Linked DNA regions of Methanocaldococcus jannaschii DSM 2661. Each later gene encodes a partner of the first gene's protein in a complex. Each region holds a gene or a part of one and is shown in the gene's direction. Other genes may lie near its edges. The genes, in order: MJ_RS02685, MJ_RS00935, rpl7ae, MJ_RS06415 and MJ_RS00925.

The links.
Region 2: MJ_RS02685 (region 1) and MJ_RS00935 share a complex: the UniProt entries of both Methanocaldococcus jannaschii proteins name them as parts of the 50S ribosomal subunit.
Region 3: MJ_RS02685 (region 1) and rpl7ae share a complex: the UniProt entries of both Methanocaldococcus jannaschii proteins name them as parts of the 50S ribosomal subunit.
Region 4: MJ_RS02685 (region 1) and MJ_RS06415 share a complex: the UniProt entries of both Methanocaldococcus jannaschii proteins name them as parts of the 50S ribosomal subunit.
Region 5: MJ_RS02685 (region 1) and MJ_RS00925 share a complex: the UniProt entries of both Methanocaldococcus jannaschii proteins name them as parts of the 50S ribosomal subunit.

The regions. Positions count from the first base shown.
Region 1 is NC_000909.1:447,638-451,431, reverse strand. What follows is about bases 631-3,568. They hold MJ_RS02685 (50S ribosomal protein L10), read left to right. Parts: upstream 631-1,560; coding sequence 1,561-2,577; downstream 2,578-3,568. Other genes in these bases: MJ_RS02675 (TATA-box-binding protein), read left to right, coding at 3,164-3,568; rpl12p (50S ribosomal protein P1), read left to right, coding at 2,704-3,012; MJ_RS02690 (50S ribosomal protein L1), read left to right, coding at 876-1,535. In the rest of the region: MJ_RS09925 (helix-turn-helix domain-containing protein), read left to right, coding at 1-151; more of MJ_RS02675, read left to right, coding at 3,569-3,706; imidazole glycerol phosphate synthase subunit HisH, read left to right, coding at 3,722-3,794. UniProt on the Methanocaldococcus jannaschii protein: Forms part of the ribosomal stalk, playing a central role in the interaction of the ribosome with GTP-bound translation factors.
Region 2 is NC_000909.1:178,928-182,746, forward strand. The notes cover bases 1-2,963. They hold MJ_RS00935 (50S ribosomal protein L23), read left to right. Parts: upstream 1-1,333; coding sequence 1,334-1,594; downstream 1,595-2,963. Other genes in these bases: MJ_RS00925 (50S ribosomal protein L3), read left to right, coding at 1-500; rpl4p (50S ribosomal protein L4), read left to right, coding at 542-1,300; MJ_RS00940 (50S ribosomal protein L2), read left to right, coding at 1,654-2,382; rpsS (30S ribosomal protein S19), read left to right, coding at 2,468-2,926. Outside these bases: MJ_RS09825 (hypothetical protein), read right to left, coding at 2,985-3,725. UniProt on the Methanocaldococcus jannaschii protein: Binds to 23S rRNA. One of the proteins that surrounds the polypeptide exit tunnel on the outside of the ribosome.
Region 3 is NC_000909.1:1,145,572-1,149,253, reverse strand. Bases 857-3,682 are described here. They hold rpl7ae (50S ribosomal protein L7Ae), read left to right. Parts: upstream 857-2,005; coding sequence 2,006-2,359; downstream 2,360-3,682. Other genes in these bases: MJ_RS06410 (DNA cytosine methyltransferase), read left to right, coding at 3,056-3,682; MJ_RS06415 (50S ribosomal protein L24e), read left to right, coding at 2,765-2,977; MJ_RS06420 (30S ribosomal protein S28e), read left to right, coding at 2,480-2,707; hisG (ATP phosphoribosyltransferase), read left to right, coding at 911-1,777; MJ_RS06435 (UPF0058 family protein), read left to right, coding at 857-889. In the rest of the region: DNA primase DnaG, read left to right, coding at 1-585; more of MJ_RS06435, read left to right, coding at 578-856. UniProt on the Methanocaldococcus jannaschii protein: Multifunctional RNA-binding protein that recognizes the K-turn motif in ribosomal RNA, the RNA component of RNase P, box H/ACA, box C/D and box C'/D' sRNAs.
Region 4 is NC_000909.1:1,144,028-1,147,722, reverse strand. What follows is about bases 1-2,839. They hold MJ_RS06415 (50S ribosomal protein L24e), read left to right. Parts: upstream 1-1,233; coding sequence 1,234-1,446; downstream 1,447-2,839. Other genes in these bases: MJ_RS06405 (RecB-family nuclease), read left to right, coding at 2,667-2,839; MJ_RS06410 (DNA cytosine methyltransferase), read left to right, coding at 1,525-2,616; MJ_RS06420 (30S ribosomal protein S28e), read left to right, coding at 949-1,176; rpl7ae (50S ribosomal protein L7Ae), read left to right, coding at 475-828; hisG (ATP phosphoribosyltransferase), read left to right, coding at 1-246. Outside these bases: more of MJ_RS06405, read left to right, coding at 2,840-3,098; MJ_RS06400 (DHH family phosphoesterase), read right to left, coding at 3,118-3,695. UniProt on the Methanocaldococcus jannaschii protein: Binds to the 23S rRNA.
Region 5 is NC_000909.1:176,812-180,423, forward strand. Bases 857-3,612 are described here. They hold MJ_RS00925 (50S ribosomal protein L3), read left to right. Parts: upstream 857-1,608; coding sequence 1,609-2,616; downstream 2,617-3,612. Other genes in these bases: MJ_RS00920 (translin family protein), read right to left, coding at 857-1,275; rpl4p (50S ribosomal protein L4), read left to right, coding at 2,658-3,416; MJ_RS00935 (50S ribosomal protein L23), read left to right, coding at 3,450-3,612. Also shown: MJ_RS00915 (mRNA surveillance protein pelota), read left to right, coding at 1-574; more of MJ_RS00920, read right to left, coding at 658-856. UniProt on the Methanocaldococcus jannaschii protein: One of the primary rRNA binding proteins, it binds directly near the 3'-end of the 23S rRNA, where it nucleates assembly of the 50S subunit.

The DNA.
Region 1 (3,794 bases):
GAACTACTTAACAGACAAAGAAAGGAATGAAATAATAAAATTGTATAACGAAGGTTATAACATTAATCAAATAAGGAAAAGGATTGGCAGAGATTTTAATACAGTAAAAAGATGTTTACAAAAAGAAGGTATTATTAAAGTACCACACTAATTAATTTAGGAGAATTGTGGCTGAAAAGACAAATACTCAATTAAGAAGTTATGTGCATCATTCTGTTAGCATGCATATTTACATTGATAGGGTGATAAAATATGTATTATATTTATATTGTGTCTGTTGATAATTTTGGGCAGTTGGGTTTTTAATTTTTGTTATTATGGTTTGTGGTTTGTCTCGTTGAATGATTAAAATCAGACCCATTCGAAATGAAATATCTTTTTTTCTTTTTGTATATTCCACTCAATATCTACTATATTAAAATCAGCGATTTGGGATGAAAACTTTATCAAAGCACACTTTTCAAGAAATCTTATTTAGATAGATACCAAAATCAGACTCTAAGGGAATGAAACTCAACTTCTGAAGCTTTTTTGTTTATTTAGCATATAGAGATAAAATTAGCTTCATAGAAAATAAAACTATTTTAGCCAGTTGAATTTACTATATAAAGTCAGAATAGAATTATTTTCCTATAATCTTATAAAATCTACGGATTTTGAGACTTTATTCTACTATTTAATTCTCATTTTCACTCAACCGAAAATTTTATATATGGTTTCTGATATCTTAGCAATATAAAATTTTTCAAAATTTCCTGAAATTTGCTATTAAAGATTTATAAAATAGCCTCATCTTTTTTAAGTAAAATATTTATATCAGATACCATATAATATGGATGCTTTTTGTTAAATATAAAAAAGAAAGGAGGATGACTATGGACAGAGAAGCACTGTTGCAAGCGGTGAAGGAGGCTCGCGAACTCGCGAAGCCGAGAAACTTCACACAGTCATTTGAATTCATAGCAACCCTCAAAGAGATTGACATGAGGAAGCCAGAGAACAGAATAAAAACAGAAGTAGTGCTTCCTCATGGAAGAGGGAAAGAAGCTAAAATAGCAGTTATTGGAACTGGAGATTTAGCTAAACAGGCAGAAGAATTAGGATTAACTGTTATTAGAAAAGAAGAAATTGAAGAATTAGGTAAAAACAAAAGAAAATTAAGAAAAATAGCTAAAGCCCATGACTTCTTTATAGCACAGGCAGATTTAATGCCATTAATTGGTAGATATATGGGGGTTATATTAGGGCCAAGAGGAAAGATGCCAAAACCAGTTCCAGCTAACGCAAACATAAAACCATTAGTTGAAAGATTAAAGAAAACAGTTGTTATAAACACAAGAGATAAGCCATACTTCCAAGTGTTAGTTGGAAATGAAAAAATGACAGATGAGCAGATAGTTGATAACATAGAGGCAGTTTTAAACGTTGTTGCTAAGAAGTATGAAAAAGGTCTCTACCACATAAAAGATGCTTATGTCAAGCTAACCATGGGTCCTGCTGTAAAGGTTAAGAAAGAGAAGGCTAAGAAAAAATAAATAATAATAAGTGAAGGGGATAGAAATGGAAACAAAAGTGAAAGCACACGTAGCCCCATGGAAAATTGAAGAAGTTAAAACACTCAAGGGGCTTATTAAAAGTAAGCCTGTAGTGGCTATTGTAGATATGATGGACGTTCCTGCCCCTCAATTGCAAGAGATTAGAGATAAAATCAGGGACAAAGTTAAATTAAGAATGTCAAGAAACACCTTAATTATAAGAGCTTTAAAAGAAGCTGCTGAAGAATTAAACAATCCAAAATTAGCTGAGTTAGCAAACTACGTTGAGAGAGGGGCGGCTATATTAGTTACAGACATGAACCCATTCAAGTTATACAAATTATTAGAAGAGAACAAAAGTCCTGCTCCTGTAAGAGGAGGACAAATAGCTCCTTGTGACATTAAAGTTGAGAAAGGTTCAACTGGAATGCCTCCAGGACCTTTCTTAGGAGAGCTTAAAAGTGTTGGTATTCCAGCTGCGATAGAAAAAGGTAAAATTGCAATTAAAGAAGATAAAGTTGTTGTTAAAAAAGGAGAAGTTGTTTCACCAAAATTGGCAGCTGTCTTAGACAGATTAGGAATCAAGCCAATAAAAGTTGGTTTAAATATCTTAGCTGTTTATGAAGATGGAATTATCTACACACCAGATGTCTTAAAGGTTGATGAAGAGAAGTTATTAGCTGACATACAAGCTGCATACCAAAACGCATTTAACTTGGCATTTAACACAGCATATCCAGCAAAAGAAGTATTGCCATTCTTAATACAGAAGGCATTCATAAACGCAAGAGCTTTATCAGTAGAGACAGCATTCGTAACAAAAGAAACAGCTGGAGACATATTAGCGAAAGCTCAGGCTCAGGCATTAGCTTTAGCTTCAAAATTGCCTGACGAAGCATTGGATGAAGACATTAAAGCTAAGTTGTCCTCAGTAGAAGTTTCAGCTGCTCCAGCAGCTGAGGAAGAGAAAGAAGAAGAGAAAAAAGAGGAAGAGAAGAAAGAAGAAGATACAGGAGCGGCTGGATTAGCCCTATTGTTCTAACCGAAAAATATAAATAACTAATTATAAATAGTGAATTGCAAACTCTACTTCAAATTAATATTGTTTAGATATTACGGTTAAAACAAATAAATAAAACACAAAGGAGAACATTTGGAGGTGTAAATTATGGAATACATATATGCAGCTTTATTATTGCACAGTGCAGGAAAAGAAATCACAGAAGATGCAATTAAGGCAGTTTTATCAGCTGCTGGTGTAGAAGTTGATGATGCAAGAGTTAAAGCATTAGTTGCTGGATTGGAAGGAGTAGATATTGAAGAAGCTATTGCAAACGCTGCAATGCCTGTTGCAGCTGCTCCAGCTGCTGCAGCTCCAGCAGCTGCTGCTGAAGAGAAGAAAGAAGAAGAGAAAAAAGAAGAGAAGAAGGAAGAAGATACAGCTGCAGTTGCTGGATTGGCAGCTTTATTCGGATAAATTTTCTACTTTCTTTTTTTATTTTTAAATATTACATTTATTAAGTTAAATATACAAATTTTATGTAATATTTAAAAGTATTTATATATAAAGTATTTATATATGGGGTTTTTATATAATATCTAAGTTAGTTGTTAAATAGGTGAAAATCATGGAACCAGAAATTAAGATTGTTAATGTTGTAGTCTCAACAAAAATTGGAGACAATATTGATTTAGAAGAGGTTGCTATGATTTTAGAAAATGCTGAATATGAGCCAGAACAATTCCCAGGGTTAGTTTGTAGATTATCAGTGCCAAAAGTTGCTTTATTAATATTTAGAAGTGGAAAGGTAAATTGTACTGGAGCTAAGAGCAAAGAAGAGGCAGAAATAGCCATTAAAAAGATTATAAAAGAGTTAAAAGATGCCGGAATTGATGTTATTGAAAACCCTGAAATTAAAATCCAAAATATGGTCGCAACAGCTGATTTAGGAATTGAGCCAAATTTAGATGACATTGCCTTAATGGTTGAAGGAACTGAATATGAGCCAGAACAATTCCCAGGGTTAGTTTATAGGTTGGATGACCCGAAGGTTGTTGTTTTAATATTTGGTAGTGGTAAGGTCGTTATTACTGGTTTAAAGAGTGAGGAAGATGCCAAAAGAGCTCTAAAGAAGATTTTAGATACAATAAAAGAAGTTCAAGAACTCTAAATTTTAGGGATGAAAATGATTGGAATAATTGATTACAACGCAGGGAATTTGAGAAGTATTCAAAAGGCAGTTGAACTCTATGATAAGG
Region 2 (3,819 bases), 270 kb from region 1 along the record:
AAGAAAGATTAAACTACGCTAAAGAGATTTTAGGTAAGCAGTTAAACATTACAGATGTCTTCCAAGAAGGAGAGTTAGTCGATACAATTGGAGTTACAAAAGGTAAAGGATTCCAAGGACAAGTTAAAAGATGGGGAGTTAAAATACAATTTGGTAAGCACGCAAGAAAAGGAGTAGGAAGACACGTTGGTTCTATTGGTCCATGGCAACCAAAGATGGTTATGTGGAGTGTTCCAATGCCAGGTCAAATGGGATACCACCAAAGAACTGAATACAACAAGAGAATATTAAAGATTGGAAACAATGGGGATGAAATTACACCAAAAGGTGGATTCTTACACTACGGGGTTATAAGAAACAACTATGTTGTATTAAAAGGTTCAGTTCAAGGGCCTGCAAAGAGATTAATTGTATTAAGAAGAGCTATAAGACCACAGGAGCCATTAATCAAAGTACCTGAAATTACATACATAAGTACAACATCAAAGCAAGGTAAGTAAATAAAATACTTTAAAATAATTGAGAGAGAAGGTGAATAATAATGAAGGCTGTTGTTTATAATTTAAATGGAGAGGCAGTAAAAGAAATTGACTTACCAGCAGTATTTGAAGAAGAATACAGACCAGATTTAATTAAGAGAGCTTTCTTATCTGCATTTACAGCAAGATTACAGCCAAAAGGTTCAGACCCATTGGCAGGATTAAGAACAAGTGCTAAAAACATTGGTAAAGGACACGGTAGGGCAAGAGTAGATAGAGTTCCACAAGGATGGGCTGCAAGAGTTCCACAAGCAGTTGGTGGAAGAAGAGCACACCCACCAAAAGTTGAGAAAATATTATGGGAAAGAGTAAATAAAAAAGAAAGAATTAAAGCAATAAAGAGTGCTATTGCAGCTACAGCAAACCCTGAATTAGTTAAAGAAAGAGGACATGTCTTTGAGACTGAAAATCTCCCAATTATTGTTGAAAGTTCATTTGAAGAGTTGCAAAAAACAAAAGATGTATTTGCAGTATTTGAAAAATTAGGAATCAGTGATGATGTTATAAGAGCTAAGAACGGAATTAAGATTAGAGCTGGAAAAGGTAAGATGAGAGGAAGAAAATACAAAAAACCAAGAAGTATCTTAGTTGTTGTTGGAGATAAATGCAACGCTATATTGGCTTCAAGAAACTTACCAGGAGTTGATGTTATAACTGCTAAAGATTTGGGAATTATCCATTTAGCTCCTGGGGGAGTTGCTGGAAGATTAACCGTATGGACTGAAAGTGCATTAGAGAAATTAAAAGAGAGATTTGAATAAATAAAATAAAAATGCAGAAACAAGGGGATAAAAATGGATGCCTTCGATGTAATAAAAGCTCCAGTAGTTACAGAAAAAACTGTTAGAATGATTGAAGAGGAAAACAAATTAGTATTTTACGTTGATAGGAGAGCTACAAAGCAGGATATAAAGAGAGCTATGAAAGAGTTGTTTGATGTTGAAGTTGAGAAAGTAAATACATTAATAACACCAAAAGGGGAAAAGAAAGCTTACGTTAAGTTGAAAGAAGGATATGACGCAAGTAAAATAGCAGCAAGCTTAGGAATCTACTAAATTAAATAAATTTTTAAATAATTGAAACACTTAAAAATTTATCACAAGTGGTGGTGAAGATGGGAAAAAGATTAATCTCTCAAAGAAGAGGTAGGGGTTCTTCAGTATATACTTGCCCTTCACACAAAAGAAGGGGAGAAGCAAAATACAGAAGATTTGATGAATTAGAGAAAAAAGGAAAAGTTTTAGGTAAAATTGTTGATATATTACACGACCCAGGAAGAAGTGCTCCAGTTGCAAAAGTTGAATACGAAACAGGAGAAGAAGGATTGTTAGTTGTTCCAGAAGGTGTAAAAGTTGGAGATATTATTGAGTGTGGTGTCTCTGCAGAAATAAAGCCAGGAAATATCTTACCATTGGGAGCTATTCCAGAGGGAATTCCTGTCTTCAACATAGAAACAGTTCCAGGAGATGGAGGAAAATTAGTTAGAGCAGGAGGTTGTTATGCACACATATTGACACACGATGGAGAAAGAACTTATGTTAAATTGCCATCAGGACACATCAAAGCTTTACACTCAATGTGTAGAGCTACAATTGGAGTTGTTGCTGGTGGAGGAAGAAAAGAGAAACCATTCGTTAAGGCTGGTAAGAAGTATCACGCAATGAAAGCTAAGGCAGTTAAGTGGCCAAGAGTTAGAGGAGTTGCAATGAACGCTGTCGATCACCCATTCGGTGGAGGAAGACACCAACACACTGGAAAACCAACTACTGTTTCAAGAAAGAAAGTTCCACCAGGAAGAAAGGTTGGACATATATCTGCAAGAAGAACTGGAGTCAGGAAATAATTTCCTCTCTTATTTATTAAGTTTTTGAATAAAATTAGATAAAATAAACACAAACAAAACACATAATAATTTAAGGTGACTAAATATGGCATCTGCAAGGAGAAGAAGAATTAAAAAGAAAAAACAAGTAATTTCAAAAAAGATAGAGTTTAGATACAGAGGATACACATTAGAAGAACTTCAACAAATGCCTTTAAGAGAGTTTGCAAAGTTGTTGCCTGCAAGACAGAGAAGAACATTATTGAGAGGTTTAACCCCACAACAGAAAAAATTAGCTATGAAAATTAAAAAAGCAAGAAGATTATTAAACAAAGGTAAAGAACCAAGAATTATAAGAACACACTGCAGAGACTTTGTTATAACACCAGATATGGTTGGATTAACCTTTGGTGTCTATAACGGAAAAGAGTTCGTTGAAGTTAAAGTAACTCCAGAAATGATTGGACACTACTTAGGAGAGTTCTCATTAACAAGAAAACCAGTTCAGCACGGAGCTCCTGGTATGGGAGCTACAAGAAGCTCAATGTTCGTTCCAATCAAGTAAATTCTTTACCTTTCTTTTTTTATTAATAGGGGATATTTACTTATTTGGATAAAAGATTTTATAAATAGGTTTCTACCATTTTAAAGAGATTTGTAAATGGATAAGGATTTGGATAATTCTCTTCTATTAAATCTTCATAGTTGTTTTTAATATATTCCCAAAAATCTACTGTGATTCCGGCTTCTTTTAATTCTATACTTAATTCATTGGCTATATTGTAATCCTTATCTCTAATTTCCCTGTTTATTACTAATTTATAAAACTTTCTTCCTTTAATTTCATAGTTATATCTATAGCCCAGTTGTGAATACAACAGCATTAAATTGGTGATGACTCTATCCATGTCATTAGCATTTCTATTTTTTATTACTTTCATAATTTGAGATAATAAAGAATAACGTTCAAAATAAGATTGTAATCCTGTATTTGTTTGTAATCTACATTTATACCTCTTAACCTCCAAATATTTCCCATAATAAAACTCATAAAGAATTATAAAATACAAAACAAAAACTGTATCAAATAAATATCCTTTTCTTTTTCTTTCTCCATTTTCAATTCTTATTATTTCAGGAATTAATCTCTCGTTATCAATTTTAGAATTTTTAAACTCAATAAGGATTGCATATTTATTTAAAACCTTCTTCAAATGTCTTGGATTCGTAAAATTGATAGCTTTAAAGAATCTCTCAAGCTTTTCAGCAATTTTATCATCATTAAAGAAATCATATTGTTTAATAAAATCCTTTAATTCATAAGATTTTGGCATACTAAATGAAATATTAAAAATCTTTTCCAAATACTCTTCTGCTTTTATAATATCTTTATATTTTGTTTTAATAGCCTTAGAAACAGCATCTTTATCAACAGCTACAAAATAAACAATATTTTTA
Region 3 (3,682 bases), 700 kb from region 1 along the record:
TTACTACAAGTTTGTGATGTTGATTTTGTGGCAAGAGCTCCACCAGGAAAGGAAGTTGAAGAGTTATCTAAAAAAGAAATTATGAAATGTTTAAGAAGTAAAATCCCTGCTGAGCATATATTGGCTCAAATATTAAAGGATAAACAAAAAATTGATGAAAAAGTATGTAAAGATGAAATTAGAAATATGGGGATTCAAACAATACCAGAAATAAAACCTGAAATAAGTATAACATCTAATGATGATGTGGAAGTTTCAAGTGTTGAGTGTAATCCATCTAATAATGAAGAACTACCACCTAAATATAACAAATACCGAAAGTTTTATGAAAAACTTATTGAATTAGAAGATTCTAAAGTGTTAATTATTAATGGGGATAAAGAGGAAATTGTTAGTATTGAGGAGTTAATTAATAATACAGATAACTATAAATCTATTGACGCAATTATAATTAATGGGACAGTTACTCAAAAACTTATAGACATCTTATATGAAAAGACAAATTTAATTTTCTGTAAAGATGCAAAAATCATAAAAAAGCCAGTTAATTTAACACTCATCACTTTCGGTGATTTAAATGCATAAAGATGAGCTGATTCAATTACACCAACTCCTTATCTATTTAAGAAAATATATCGAAAAAAAATATAATTGCGACAATAACGAATTTAAAGAGTATGATGAGTTAAATATCTATCCCCATCATATTCACAGAACAAAGGCAGAGCATATATATACCATCTTTTTACTTTCAAGTATTATAGCAAAAATTTTATCTGATAATGGGAAAATCCCAAGAAGCGTATCAAACTTACTTAGAGTCAGTGGAGAAAAAATAAAAAAAGAAATTCAACGAAAGAGATGCAAAATAAAAAATACAAATACATGAATATAATAATTACGTGAGAAGATGATAATGTTTGCATTACCAAATAAAGGGAGGATTTCAGAGCCAGTAATGAAAGTTTTAGAGAAGGCAGGATTAAAGATTACAGTTAAGGGAAGAAGTTTATTTGCTAACACTGTAGATGACAACATCAAAGTAATGTTTGCAAGAGCAAGAGATATTCCGGAGTTTGTGGCTGATGGTGTTGCAGATATAGGAGTAACTGGCTATGATTTAGTTTTAGAGAGAAATGTTGAAGATAAAGTTGATTTCCTATTAGATTTTGGTTTTGGATTTGCAAAACTGGTTTTAGCCGCTCCAGAGAGCTCAAATATAAACAGCATAGACGATATAAAAGAAGGGATGAGAGTAGCAACAGAATTCCCAAACCTAACAAAAAAATACTTTGAAAAATTAAATAAGAAAGTTGAGATTATTGAACTTAGTGGAGCAACAGAGATAGCTCCATTCATAGGAATAGCTGATTTAATTAGTGATTTAACATCTACAGGAACAACTTTAAGGTTGAATAGGTTAAAAGTTATAGATGAAATTGTCTCATCAACTACAAGATTAATAGCAAACAAAAACAGCTTAAAAGATAAAGAGAAAAGAGAAAAAATAAATCAAATAGTTATTGCCATAAAAAGTGTTTTATTTGCTGAAACAAAAAGATTAATTATGATGAATGCCCCAAAGGATAAAGTCGAAGAGATTAGAAAATTAATTCCAGGAATGGCTGGTCCAACAGTTTCTAAGGTTTTATCTGACGATAATATGGTAGCTATTCATGCCGTTGTTAATGAGGATGAGATATTTACCTTAGTTCCTAAGCTTCATGCTTTAGGAGCGAGAGATATATTGGTGGTGCCTATTGAGAGGATTTTATAAACTTACCCAAAAGTTTTATATACTAAAAGTCAATATGTTGTTATACCTATTCTAAGCCACGATGATAACTACAGGGCTTTTGCAGGAAAATATTTCTTATATAAAAATATGCACCTTATAGATGCAAAATTCCTTATAAATATCAACAAGTGCAAAAGCCCTGTAGGAGTGGGCAATTCCCTCCGGATTGCCCATTTTTTAGCAAAGAGATGAAGGAGGTTGAAAGACATGGCAGTTTATGTAAAATTTAAAGTTCCAGAAGAAATTCAAAAAGAGCTATTAGATGCAGTTGCAAAAGCACAAAAAATCAAAAAAGGAGCTAACGAAGTTACAAAGGCAGTTGAAAGAGGTATCGCAAAATTAGTTATCATTGCTGAAGATGTTAAACCAGAAGAAGTTGTTGCTCACCTCCCATACTTATGTGAAGAGAAAGGAATTCCTTACGCTTACGTAGCTTCAAAGCAGGATTTAGGTAAGGCTGCTGGATTGGAAGTTGCTGCATCATCAGTTGCTATCATCAACGAAGGAGATGCTGAAGAGTTAAAGGTATTAATTGAAAAGGTAAATGTTTTGAAGCAGTAAATTATTAGAACGCTATTTAACCATCAATCAATAGTATATAGTTATTATTATATAAATTATGAAACACTACTACTAACTTTTTTATAAATTTTAAACCTTCATTAATATTAGGTGATGAGGATGGAAGATGAATTTGTTTATAAGGAAGCAGTAGCTGCTGAAGTTATTGAAGTCATTGGTAGAACAGGGGTTACTGGAGGAATTATACAAGTTAGATGTAAAATCTTAGGTGGAAAAGATACTGGAAGAGTTTTAGTTAGAAACGTTAAAGGTCCAGTTAAAGTTGGAGACATTATTATGTTAAGAGAAACAGAGAGAGAAGCAAGACCATTAGACAGAAGAAGATAAATAATTTAATCTTAAATTATTTTAAAATCACTGAAACACTATTAAAGGGGGATAGCTATGCCAGAATGGAGAACATGCAGCTTTTGTGGTTATGAAATTGAGCCAGGAAAAGGAAAAATGGTCGTAGAAAAAGATGGGACTGTATTATATTTCTGCTCATCCAAATGTGAGAAAAGCTACAGAATGGGAAGAAATCCAAGAAAATTAAAATGGACTAAAGTCTATCAAGATATGAAGGCAGAGTTAAAGAAAGCTCAAGAATCACAATAAGTTATTTGGCTTTTTTGGTATTTAATTTAAATTTTTAAATTTATTTTATTTTTTAAATAACCTTTTATTTTGGTGATAATGTTGAAATTTATTGATTTATTTTGTGGATGTGGGGGATTTTCAAGAGGGTTCGTGGAAGAGGGTTTTGAGCCATTGGTAGCTATAGAGTTAAATGAAGATGCCGCTTTTTCTTATGCATTAAATTTTAATGGTCAAATATATGAAAAAATAAGACCTGGAGAATTCAAATTGAAAGAATTAAAGGGCTATGTTGGAATCTACCCATTCAAATTTCCTTTTGAAGAGGAAGATATAAAGTGGCTAAAAAGACTGGGAACACTAAATGAAAAAACCAAAAAATTAAGTCCTGTTGTTATTAATGATGATATTAGAGAAATTCATGCAATTGAGATAGAAAAGTTCATCAAAAATAAAAAAGTAGATGTTATTATTGGCGGTCCTCCCTGTGAAGGTTATACAGGAGCTAATCCAAAGAGAGAGAAAAATCCTTATGATAGATTGTATAAAGACGAAACTGGAAGATTAGTTTTAGAATATATAAGGATTGTTGGAGATTTACAACCAAAAATATTTGTTATGGAAAATGTTCCTGGTATTAAAGAAGTTAGAGGGGCAATAATAAAAGAGTTTAGAGAAATTGGTTATGAGGACGTTTATTTCAACACTTTAAGAGCTGAAGATTAC
Region 4 (3,695 bases), 700 kb from region 1 along the record:
AAAAGTGTTTTATTTGCTGAAACAAAAAGATTAATTATGATGAATGCCCCAAAGGATAAAGTCGAAGAGATTAGAAAATTAATTCCAGGAATGGCTGGTCCAACAGTTTCTAAGGTTTTATCTGACGATAATATGGTAGCTATTCATGCCGTTGTTAATGAGGATGAGATATTTACCTTAGTTCCTAAGCTTCATGCTTTAGGAGCGAGAGATATATTGGTGGTGCCTATTGAGAGGATTTTATAAACTTACCCAAAAGTTTTATATACTAAAAGTCAATATGTTGTTATACCTATTCTAAGCCACGATGATAACTACAGGGCTTTTGCAGGAAAATATTTCTTATATAAAAATATGCACCTTATAGATGCAAAATTCCTTATAAATATCAACAAGTGCAAAAGCCCTGTAGGAGTGGGCAATTCCCTCCGGATTGCCCATTTTTTAGCAAAGAGATGAAGGAGGTTGAAAGACATGGCAGTTTATGTAAAATTTAAAGTTCCAGAAGAAATTCAAAAAGAGCTATTAGATGCAGTTGCAAAAGCACAAAAAATCAAAAAAGGAGCTAACGAAGTTACAAAGGCAGTTGAAAGAGGTATCGCAAAATTAGTTATCATTGCTGAAGATGTTAAACCAGAAGAAGTTGTTGCTCACCTCCCATACTTATGTGAAGAGAAAGGAATTCCTTACGCTTACGTAGCTTCAAAGCAGGATTTAGGTAAGGCTGCTGGATTGGAAGTTGCTGCATCATCAGTTGCTATCATCAACGAAGGAGATGCTGAAGAGTTAAAGGTATTAATTGAAAAGGTAAATGTTTTGAAGCAGTAAATTATTAGAACGCTATTTAACCATCAATCAATAGTATATAGTTATTATTATATAAATTATGAAACACTACTACTAACTTTTTTATAAATTTTAAACCTTCATTAATATTAGGTGATGAGGATGGAAGATGAATTTGTTTATAAGGAAGCAGTAGCTGCTGAAGTTATTGAAGTCATTGGTAGAACAGGGGTTACTGGAGGAATTATACAAGTTAGATGTAAAATCTTAGGTGGAAAAGATACTGGAAGAGTTTTAGTTAGAAACGTTAAAGGTCCAGTTAAAGTTGGAGACATTATTATGTTAAGAGAAACAGAGAGAGAAGCAAGACCATTAGACAGAAGAAGATAAATAATTTAATCTTAAATTATTTTAAAATCACTGAAACACTATTAAAGGGGGATAGCTATGCCAGAATGGAGAACATGCAGCTTTTGTGGTTATGAAATTGAGCCAGGAAAAGGAAAAATGGTCGTAGAAAAAGATGGGACTGTATTATATTTCTGCTCATCCAAATGTGAGAAAAGCTACAGAATGGGAAGAAATCCAAGAAAATTAAAATGGACTAAAGTCTATCAAGATATGAAGGCAGAGTTAAAGAAAGCTCAAGAATCACAATAAGTTATTTGGCTTTTTTGGTATTTAATTTAAATTTTTAAATTTATTTTATTTTTTAAATAACCTTTTATTTTGGTGATAATGTTGAAATTTATTGATTTATTTTGTGGATGTGGGGGATTTTCAAGAGGGTTCGTGGAAGAGGGTTTTGAGCCATTGGTAGCTATAGAGTTAAATGAAGATGCCGCTTTTTCTTATGCATTAAATTTTAATGGTCAAATATATGAAAAAATAAGACCTGGAGAATTCAAATTGAAAGAATTAAAGGGCTATGTTGGAATCTACCCATTCAAATTTCCTTTTGAAGAGGAAGATATAAAGTGGCTAAAAAGACTGGGAACACTAAATGAAAAAACCAAAAAATTAAGTCCTGTTGTTATTAATGATGATATTAGAGAAATTCATGCAATTGAGATAGAAAAGTTCATCAAAAATAAAAAAGTAGATGTTATTATTGGCGGTCCTCCCTGTGAAGGTTATACAGGAGCTAATCCAAAGAGAGAGAAAAATCCTTATGATAGATTGTATAAAGACGAAACTGGAAGATTAGTTTTAGAATATATAAGGATTGTTGGAGATTTACAACCAAAAATATTTGTTATGGAAAATGTTCCTGGTATTAAAGAAGTTAGAGGGGCAATAATAAAAGAGTTTAGAGAAATTGGTTATGAGGACGTTTATTTCAACACTTTAAGAGCTGAAGATTACGGAAATCCATCTGTTAGAAGAAGAGTTTTTGTTTCAAACATAGAAATTAACCCAGAAAAAACTCAGCCAAAAACTGTTATTGAGGCAATAGGAGATTTAATGTATAAAGGTAGAGATGTCCCAAATCATGAATTCGCCGCTCTACCTGCAAGGTTTAGGAAGAGAGTCCATAAATTAGGTTGGGGAGATGCATTTATCTATTTCAAAGGAGCCAATAGAAGGTTGGGGAATTATATAAGGTTGCATCCACTTAAATTAGCTGAGACAGTTATGGGTAAGAGGTTCTTTATCCACCCTTATGAAGATAGATTATTGACACCAAGAGAACAGGCAAGGTTGATGAGTTATCCTGATTACCATCTATTCGCTGGAGGTATAAGAAGCTGTTATAATCAGATTGGGGAAAGTGTTCCTGTGGCTTTAAGTAGAGCTATAGCCAGGGTGATTAAAGAAAACTTAAAATAAAAAAATGAAAAATAAATAAAAAAATACAAAAAACTAAAAAGGTGAGAAAAATGTTTATTTGTTTGCATAACACATACAGTGCTAAGCAAGTAGAAGAGTTTGGAAGAATCGCTTATGGATTTGATATCAACACAATAGTTGTAACAAAGGCAACTGCATCAGCTGCTCAGAGTGGAATTCCAACACTACATAAAATGGCATACAAATTAGGAAAGAATGTTTTATTCTTTGAAGAGTTAGATGATGCTATAGAAGTTTTAAGACCTGAGAAAGTGTTTTTAATTGGAAATAAAAGTATCTGTGATGAGAAGGTAGATTTTAATGAAGTTGGAGAAAATGATTTGGTTGTTTTCTGTGGAGCTTCAACCGGTTTCACAAAATTAGAGTTAGAGAAAGGTTTAGGGAGATATATAGTAGAAAATGAGATTGGAGCTTTAGGTAATTTAGCTATCTTCTTATATGAGATGAGCAAAAAAATCTAAAAAAATTATTTATTATTTTTTATTGCTCTTTTGGCTTCATATTTTTGATGATTTCAATAAATCTACCAATTACTTTATCTCTTAACCCCTCAACAAACTTCAAGCTACCTGCACACTCATGACCTCCTCCATCCAAAGATGCCTCAGGAATCTCCTCCATTAATTGCTCAACTATTAAGTTTAAGTTGAAATTGTATTTTTCATGAACTGCATCTGTAGCTCTAACAACTCCAAAGTCAGGGCCATAGGAGAGAGTTATGATTGGCTTATCCTCACCATATTTTTGAACTATATAGTCATGAGCAAATCCAGTTGTTTTTCCTGGAGCTGGGAAGGTAAATTTGTGGGCATATTTCTCAACATCTAATGTATTTAATATAATTCCATTCTCTAAGAATTCTGTTTTTAAAGCTGGAATTACTGCCTTCATCTGTCTTTCAACCATCTTCATTGCCTGCTCATACAATATGTCTATAAGTTCTTCATGTCTTCCAAACTCTTTTATGTTTGTTGCTAATATATCATCAACAATTCCCTTACCATCCATGAATCTTAAGTAGAACGCCTCAAAATCCATACATAGGGCTATTTTCTCCA
Region 5 (3,612 bases), 270 kb from region 1 along the record:
TTGCTCAATAAAATCTCACACTTCAAAAAAATTGGATTATAAAATTAACGAAGAGTTAAAAAAAGAGTATTATCATGAAATAGCTAAGGTTTTGTCAGAGTATGATGTTGATAATATTTTGGTCGCAGGGCCAGGATTTGCAAAAAATAGCTTTTATAATTTTATTTCCTCTCAATACCCAGAGCTTAAAAATAAAATAGTTGTGGAGAGCATATCAACAACCTCAAGAGCTGGATTAAATGAGGTTATTAAAAGAGGAATTATTAATAGAATATATGCTGAATCAAGGGTTGCAAAAGAAACACAATTGATAGAAAAGCTTTTGGAAGAGATTGCTAAAAAGGGATTGGCTGTTTATGGTATTGATGAAGTAAAAAAAGCTTTAGAATATTCAGCTATAGACACATTATTAGTTTCAGATAGCTTAGTAAGAAATCATGAGATAGAAAAAATAATAGATACTACTGAAGAGATGGGTGGGAAGGTAGTTATCGTTTCCTCTGAACATGATGCTGGAAAGCAATTAAAAGCCTTAGGAGGAATAGCCGGTTTATTAAGATTCCCTATTGAATAATTACTCTTGAATAGGACTTTCGCAGTTTATATATTGAATTTGGAATTTAGATGCCTAAAAGGCATCATTTTCCTTATAGAGATTTATTCCTGCGAAAGTCCTATTTGAACTCTTTTTAAATGTTCTCTAAGCTTAAGATTTTGAATAAAAGTAACAATATCTCCATGGGTTTTTTCTAAGATTCCTCTACTAATATCCTGCTTCCTTCTCAAATTATCCACTACGTGATAATAATCAAAGTTCATTAAAAATTCATATAAATCTTCCATAAATTTGAAATACCTTTCAACCTCTGCTAAATTATCATTTTTCATTGCCTCTAATACCTCTCTCCTCAACTCTCCAATCACATCAGCTAATCCTAAGATGTAGTTCTCTTCTTTAATAAAATCAAGCTCTTTGAAACTTGGAATCTTATTATCAAACTTTATCATATACAAAGATAATGCCTCAACAAATTCCTGTTGAGGGGTAGATAAATATCCAACAAACTCTGGGAATGTTGCTAAACTATTTAGTTTTTTAATTTTTTCTGATATCTCATTTAATTTGTCTTTAAACTCATCTTTATCGTCTGATTTGTGAATTTTTCTAATTAACATTGCACAATCTCTTGTTATTTCCCTTGATAACTTTAAAATTTCTTCTCTAACACTATCTTTATTTGCAAGGTAGTTTATTAGATAATTTAGCTCATCCATTGCTACCACCAAAAATTTTATATACCCTATTGTTAGTATTTGTTTATACACTCCTTTTCTTTTATTACACTAATCCGTTATTAATTTATACCTCAAATAATGCAAACCTGAAAAGCCCGGGTAGGGCAATGACAGGTTTGCAAAATATAGTGTCTTCCAAAATCAATAAAATTAATTTAAGGAACATTGAACGCCTTTAAGGCGTTCATTAATACCTTAGTTATTTCAAAAGTTTTGAAAGACACTATAAAAAAGCTATTTAGATATTAAACCAAACAAAACACTCAAATAAAAGATTTTAAAGATATCAATAAATATGCTGGAGGTTAGATTATGGGGTTAAATATTAACAGACCAAGAAGAGGTTCATTAGCATTCAGTCCAAGAAAAAGAGCAAAAAGACCAGTTCCAAGAATTAGAAGCTGGCCAGAAGAGGATACAGTAAGGTTACAGGCATTTCCAGTATATAAAGCAGGAATGAGCCATGCATTTATTAAAGAAGATAATCCAAAAAGTCCAAATGCTGGACAGGAGGTATTTACTCCAATCACAATATTAGAAGCTCCACCAATCAACGTATGTGCTATAAGAGTTTATGGAAGAAATGAAAGAAACTACTTAACAACATTAACAGAAGTTTGGGCAGACAACTTAGACAAAGAATTAGAAAGAAAAATTAAACTCCCTAAAAAAGAAGACAGAAAGACCGTTGAAGATTTAGAAGCATTAAAAGACAAAATTGAAGATGTTAGAGTTCTCGTTCATACAAATCCAAAATTAACATGCCTTCCAAAGAAAAAACCAGAAATCTTAGAAATTAGAATTGGAGGAAAAGATATTGAAGAAAGATTAAACTACGCTAAAGAGATTTTAGGTAAGCAGTTAAACATTACAGATGTCTTCCAAGAAGGAGAGTTAGTCGATACAATTGGAGTTACAAAAGGTAAAGGATTCCAAGGACAAGTTAAAAGATGGGGAGTTAAAATACAATTTGGTAAGCACGCAAGAAAAGGAGTAGGAAGACACGTTGGTTCTATTGGTCCATGGCAACCAAAGATGGTTATGTGGAGTGTTCCAATGCCAGGTCAAATGGGATACCACCAAAGAACTGAATACAACAAGAGAATATTAAAGATTGGAAACAATGGGGATGAAATTACACCAAAAGGTGGATTCTTACACTACGGGGTTATAAGAAACAACTATGTTGTATTAAAAGGTTCAGTTCAAGGGCCTGCAAAGAGATTAATTGTATTAAGAAGAGCTATAAGACCACAGGAGCCATTAATCAAAGTACCTGAAATTACATACATAAGTACAACATCAAAGCAAGGTAAGTAAATAAAATACTTTAAAATAATTGAGAGAGAAGGTGAATAATAATGAAGGCTGTTGTTTATAATTTAAATGGAGAGGCAGTAAAAGAAATTGACTTACCAGCAGTATTTGAAGAAGAATACAGACCAGATTTAATTAAGAGAGCTTTCTTATCTGCATTTACAGCAAGATTACAGCCAAAAGGTTCAGACCCATTGGCAGGATTAAGAACAAGTGCTAAAAACATTGGTAAAGGACACGGTAGGGCAAGAGTAGATAGAGTTCCACAAGGATGGGCTGCAAGAGTTCCACAAGCAGTTGGTGGAAGAAGAGCACACCCACCAAAAGTTGAGAAAATATTATGGGAAAGAGTAAATAAAAAAGAAAGAATTAAAGCAATAAAGAGTGCTATTGCAGCTACAGCAAACCCTGAATTAGTTAAAGAAAGAGGACATGTCTTTGAGACTGAAAATCTCCCAATTATTGTTGAAAGTTCATTTGAAGAGTTGCAAAAAACAAAAGATGTATTTGCAGTATTTGAAAAATTAGGAATCAGTGATGATGTTATAAGAGCTAAGAACGGAATTAAGATTAGAGCTGGAAAAGGTAAGATGAGAGGAAGAAAATACAAAAAACCAAGAAGTATCTTAGTTGTTGTTGGAGATAAATGCAACGCTATATTGGCTTCAAGAAACTTACCAGGAGTTGATGTTATAACTGCTAAAGATTTGGGAATTATCCATTTAGCTCCTGGGGGAGTTGCTGGAAGATTAACCGTATGGACTGAAAGTGCATTAGAGAAATTAAAAGAGAGATTTGAATAAATAAAATAAAAATGCAGAAACAAGGGGATAAAAATGGATGCCTTCGATGTAATAAAAGCTCCAGTAGTTACAGAAAAAACTGTTAGAATGATTGAAGAGGAAAACAAATTAGTATTTTACGTTGATAGGAGAGCTACAAAGCAGGATATAAAGAGAGCTATGAAAGAGTTGTTTGATGTTGAAGTTGAGAAAGTAA